2 regions of the Jeotgalibaca porci genome follow, and region 2 is predicted to be linked to the other one. Evidence: riboswitches for the same ligand, from Rfam matches in the RefSeq annotation. Region 2 holds a riboswitch; the other holds the start of a gene.
What was found. Region 2 has a riboswitch for lysine ahead of G7058_RS04535 (YfcC family protein). Riboswitches for the same ligand answer to the same signal wherever they lie in the genome.
Positions count from the first base shown of each region.

Region 1 (3,118 bases), 720 kb from region 2:
TTTCTGATTATGCTGGGGATTTCAGCTTTGATTAGTATTATTGTGTTTCTCTGGTTGAAACGGAAAGATTATATGTAAAAAAGAGACGTCAAGAATCGGTGGACATACAGGTAAATAAAAAATAGATTGTGTCATGTATGATAATTGTCATGCATGGCATTTTTTTGTTCGCCCAACATGGGGTTTTATAACTTTCAGAGGCAAGTTCGTGATAATCGGCACCTGGGAAGTAATGGCTAAAACTATAGAAAAAGGCCTCTAGCAAATGAATTGCGCTGTAAACAGTTTTACAATCAGTTGGTCGCCGGATTTCCCAGTTGAACTCGATGTAAATAGTTTTACAATCAGTTGGTCGTCGGATTTCCCAGTTGAACTCGATGTAAATAGTTTTACAATCAGTTGGTCGTCGGATTTCCCAGTTGAACTCGATGTAAATAGTTTTACAATCAGTTGGTCGTCGGATTTCCCAGTTGAACTCGATGTAAATAGTTTTACAATCAGTTGGTCGTCGGATTTCCCAGTTGAACTCGATGTAAATAGCTTTACAATCAGTTGGTCGGTAGTTTTCGCAGTCGAACTCGATGTAAATAGTTTTACAATCAGTTAGTCGCCGGTTTATCTGTCCCAACTGATTATAAATAATAGATTCCTCGGTATTACCCAGTGCTATGAAGTTAGCCGTTCAAACATGGCTGCATCCAAAATATCCTGCGTAACATTCCCCGTTGAAGAATAAGCGATTCCGAAGGCTCTGCAGCGTACAGCCTTAACCTTTGAAAAATAACAATGGCTGACGCCGAGGATTTATTTGCCTATACTTCTGACGAAGCTGTTGCGAAATACGCTACTTGGAATGCACACGAAACGATTCAAGATACAAAGGATTTTATCCAATTTGTTCTAAAGTGAGTAATGATTGGCGATTTTGGTTCTTCTGGGTGATTAGGGTTTGGTGAAGGAAATACCCTGTGCCACCATGAGAGAGTCATCTTTTTCGGTTGTATGTTTTCGATTCGAACGCATAAAAAAGCCCCTAAAGTAGTTTTACTTTTTCAAGTGTCTACTTTAGGGGAAGTATATAAACTGCTCTTGATGTCTCTTTTTATAACCAAGAACCTGAATAATGGTGAATGGCATAGGTCTCGTTGGTGTCATTAATTTCATGTGTCCAATAGCTTTTTGGAGAAAAATAAACCCGGGGATAAATCGTAAGGTTCATGACTTCTTGCAACTCATTATTCAGCTCCAAGCCTTTTTCCTGTAATATATCTGTTATACGGTCGACATTGGTTTCTTCATCCAATGACCCATCCGGATTCTTGAAATGCCGATTTTTATAATCAGAAAATAGTAGTTCAAATGTCGGGTGGTGCGGTTTGGCTGCGATTACGGCTGTTGAAATGGTAGTCTCAATCTCAAAGCCCATGAAGCCGTCTTGTTGCAGAAGTGGATCAAAGGATTTTAGTACTTCGACATCCGTGTCCATATAGATACCACCGTACTCTTTTAAGGCAAATAAACGAGCCACATCAGACACAAAAGCCCATTTCTCTTCCTCGTAAGCTTCTTTTACATAATCGCCCATTTCGTCAATATTAAAGGTTTCTTCATTCCAGACCATTATCTGGTAATCCGGACAATATTTTTTCCAAGTAGCCATCATTTTCTCTTCAGCTTCACCGAGTGGATTGCCACCAAACCAACAATAATGAATGATTTTAGGTATCATATTCATCCCTCCATGTCTCTCATTATAACGAATTCGCTTTATATTAACTAATAATAACAACTTTATGAGAATACCATGAAATAGTGAGTTGACAGTAATATTATTATGCGTTATAGTTACATCCATAACAAAAGTCAATATGAACTAGAGGCCGCGAAAACCATCAGTAGGAAACGAAAGGGGAATTCGCCGAAGTATCTTTTAGATACTGGGGTCATGCTGAATAAGCATGGCACTGTCAGAATATAATGCCCAATTATATTCATCGATGCGCTGTTCATGTTGGGGCAAAAGGACGGTAAACCGTGAGCCTTTTGCTCATGGTTTTTTTGTTTGTATTTTTTCAAGAGGAGCGGATAAAAATGAGAAAGAAATTCAAATTAGCAAGTTTATTATTTAGCGCAGCAGCGGTTTTGGCTGCATGTGGCTCTAAAGAGACAGATACAAATACTGCCGGTTCGGAAGATAATACTTTTGTAGTTGGCTTGGAAGCTGCTTATGCGCCTTTCAACTGGACACAACTGGACGACAGTCACGGTGCTGTTCCAATAGACGAATCGAGCGAGTTTGCAGGTGGTTATGATGTTCAAATCGCGAAAAAGATTGCAGAAGGTTTGGGCAAAGAGTTGGTCATTGTTAAAACGGAGTGGGATGGTTTAGTGCCTTCGCTACAATCTGACAAAATCGATGCGATTATCGCTGGCATGTCCCCCACTGAAGAAAGAAAGCAAACCATTGATTTCAGTATTCCTTACCTAGAATCCCAACTTGTAATGGTCGTCGCATCTGATGGCGATTATGCGGATGCAAAAACCTTGGCTGATTTTAGCGGCGCTAAAGTGACAGCGCAATTAAATACCTTTCACTATAATATGATTGACCAAATAAAAGACGTAAAAAAACAAACGGCAATGGAGAATTTCTCAGCTATCCGTGTTGCATTGCAATCCGGTGTGATTGACGGCTATGTCTCAGAAATGCCAGAAGCGATTAGTGCTTCAAATGCAAATGCAGATTTTACTTATATTGAATTTGAAGATGGCTTCGAAACAAATCCGGAAGACACAACAATCGCAATCGGCGTTCAAAAAGATAGTGATATCCTAGAAGATATTAATGAAATTCTGGAAGGGATATCTGCTGAAGAGCAACAAAAATTGATGGAAGAGGCAATTTTGACTCAGCCGTCAGCGCAATAACCAAGGAGTGAATTCGTTTGAGTAATTTATGGAGTATATTTTCAAATAATGCCCCCCTTTTTCTAAGAGGCGCCTGGGTAACCATTTATATATCAATTATCGGAACAATCATCGGATTGTTCATTGGGATGATTCTTGGGATTGTAAGAACCATCCCCAAACCGGAAAGAAAGTCACGCCGCATTCTATT
Region 1 covers NZ_CP049889.1:164,348-167,465, reverse strand. The annotation lists gene G7058_RS00985 (magnesium transporter CorA family protein) at 1-78, shown strand, start outside; gene G7058_RS00980 (hypothetical protein) at 266-607, shown strand; gene G7058_RS11955 (hypothetical protein) at 787-909, shown strand; gene G7058_RS00975 (glycosyltransferase family 32 protein) at 1,103-1,729, opposite strand; lysine riboswitch at 1,866-2,013, shown strand; partial or broken gene G7058_RS12035 (ABC transporter permease subunit) at 2,092-3,118, shown strand, end outside.
Region 1: it holds a riboswitch for lysine, as region 2 does, so the genes downstream of both, G7058_RS12035 (ABC transporter permease subunit) here and G7058_RS04535 (YfcC family protein) in region 2, are expected to answer to the same signal.

Region 2 (3,118 bases):
TTAGCGGGAATCACACTTAGTTTTTCACAAGTGATTGAAGCGGGTAAATACGCGCTTGTCTTGATGGTATTTACATTAGCGACAGCATTTGGCGTCGGCTATCTGTGTAAAAAGGTCTTTAAGATTAACTGGAAATTAGCCAGTTTACTTTCTATTAGTACTGCCATTTGCGGGGGAACCGCAGTTGCAACTTTAGGGCCAACTATTCATGCGAAAAATCGGGATATTGCTTACGCGATCTCCGCTACGTTCCTTTTTGACATGATAACCGTTATTGCTTTTCCATGGATTGGCCAATGGCTGGGCTTGAGTGATACATCATATGGTCTGTGGATTGGGACGGCAGTGAACGACACTTCATCAGTCGTTGCTGCAGGCTATGCATTCTCCGATGCAGCCGGTGTTCTGGCAACAATCGTGAAATTAACTCGGACCTTATTTATTGTGCCGATTGTTCTTATCTTTTCTTGGATTTATGCAAAAAAAGAAACACCATCACAATCAGCGGAAAAAGTGAATATCAAAAATATTTTTCCGTGGTTCATTCTCGGATTCCTCATAGTGGTTGGAATCAGAAGCACCGGTTTACTACCAGAAACAACGGTCGATATTGTTGCCTTTTTATCAAAATTCTTTTTATCCATGGCCTTAGCGGCAATCGGATTGAAGACAAGCTTCAAAGAGATTGCCGGAGTGGGAATAAAGCCAATGGTCGCGGGAGTGGTTATCGACGTATCGGTCGTTTTCGTCTCCCTGTTCGCCCAAGCCGCGATACTGAAATACATGGGCTAGCGTTCTATCAGCAAAAAGTCTGTTCATTTTTGGATGAGCAGGCTTTTTTTGTGGGTTTTTGCCGCGAAAGGCTCACTCAGAACGTAAAATAGGTTTGAGTGAGCCATTTTTCCGCAAAAGGCTCACTCAGATTGCAAAACAAGTTTGAGTGAGCCATTTAGGCAGATTATCGCGCACTCAACGGTAAAAACTCATTTGAGTGCGCGAACCCAACCGCAAAAAATCAATTTCACTATTTCACAGCTAATAATTTGAAAAAATCTAAATTTCACTTAAACTATAAGAAATGAAGCGGGAGGAATGTTATGACAAACCTTGAATGGGTTCACGAACTAGCAAGACTACCAGAGATTGTTGGAGTTACATCGAGAAGTTCACCGGCCGGCGAGAGTTCCATTGTCGAAATCTATTTTAATGCGCCGATTGATAAAGCGTTCATAATAACGAAATTACCGCACACGTACAAAGAGAAAGCCATCTTCACACCAAAAGAAGAAATGAAGTTGTCGACTCACCCATATATGAAAATACTCTATGAAACAGAAGAAGCACTTTTGTCAAAACGCATGATAGAAATACTTCTAAAAGAAGCTTCTGCTTCAATGACAGCTGCAAAAAAAGCTGCCGCGCGTGGGGATGTTCATTTTGTACTCGCTCGTTTCAACCAAACGGTTAATAATTGGAACCACATTATCTACCTGTTAAATAAACAACATTTAGAAAATCAAGAAGGAGCTGCGAAGAAAGCTGCACGCATGGAAGTTACTCCCGCTTATTATCTGGTACGTCTGGAAAAGGCGTATACCTATTTTGCGTCCCATAATCCAGCATTAGGATTTGATGAGTTCAATCGTCTTCATAATGAGATTACACAAATAGTAACAGATAATCATTGATATTCGATGATATAATGTTACTATTGAATGTGATAAATTTGAGTCGATTTTGAAAGAGGACGCAAAAACCAAGAGTAGGGAACGAAAGGGGTTTTTGCCGAAGTATCATTAGGATACTGGGGTACGTTCGAACAGGACGTACACTGTCTAATAAACAAGCCCATTGTTTATTAAGGAGTACTTTCATTATTGCGGGCAGAAGGACCCTGCGAATGCCTTTTGCTATTCGGGGGTATTTTTGTTTCTCGGCTTAATAAAAAAGGAGAGAATACAATGGAAAAAAAGAAAACTTCATTTAAGATTCCTCATACATACGTCTTGTTAATCGGCGTTATGCTTGTGATGGCAATCTTAACATGGATTGTTCCGGCTGGTCAGTTCGAACGAATTGAACAAGCAGGACGAACAATTGCAGTACCAGGTTCATGGCATGCTGTGGATGCAAATCCGCAAGGATTTTTCGAAATCATCAATTCAATTCCGCGCGGTTTAACCGATTCAGCGGCGATTTCATTCTTTATCTTTTTGATTGGTGGCGCATTTACCGTCATTAATGAGACAGGTACAGTAGAAGCATTAATTTATAAATTATCTCAAAAGCTAAAAGGTGCAGAAATATTGGTTATTCCGGTATTCTTGCTGGTATTCGGAATTGCGGGTGCGACACTTGGTTTTTCAGAAGAAACCATCGTCTTTATCCCAATGGGTATTTCGTTAGCCTTGGCACTTGGTTTTGACTCTGTTGTCGGAATGAGTATTATTGCTTCCGGTGCTGCTATCGGATTTAGTGCTGGTTTCATGAATCCTTTCGCGGTCGGAATTGCACAAGGTATTGCCGAATTACCAACGTTCTCTGGTATGGGCTTACGGATTGCGTTGTTCCTCGTACTATGGGTGATAACATCCCTTTACATTATGCGTTATGCATTAATGGTTAAAAAAGATCCAACAAAGAGCTATGTGTATAACAAACTGGATCCTAAACATGACTTAGAAAAATCAGAGTTCGTTGCTTGAGAGAAACGTCACATCTTAGTTGGGTTAACGTTCTTGGCAGGCATCCTAGCAATCGCATTTGGTGTTATTGAGTACGGTTGGTACATTCAAGAAATCGGTGCAATCTTTATGATTACCGGTGTTATTGCAGGTTTCGTTTACGGATATGGTCCAAGTAAAGTGGCTGACTTATTCGTTGCTGGAGCAAAAGATATGGTATTCGCGGCTCTAATCGTGGGTGTGGCACGTTCAATCGTTATTGTAATGGAAGACGGTATGATTATTGATACGATCGTTAACTTCCTTGCAGGAACAGTAGAAGGCTTGCCTGGCGCATTGGCTGCAGTAGCGATGTATGCGATCCAAATCATTATTAACTTCATCATTCCATCTGGTTCGGGACAAGCTGCGGCAACAATGCCAATCATGGTTCC
Region 2 covers NZ_CP049889.1:881,022-884,139, reverse strand. The annotation lists gene G7058_RS04545 (YeiH family protein) at 1-792, shown strand, start outside; gene G7058_RS04540 (hypothetical protein) at 1,098-1,688, shown strand; lysine riboswitch at 1,734-1,879, shown strand; partial or broken gene G7058_RS04535 (YfcC family protein) at 1,962-3,118, shown strand, end outside.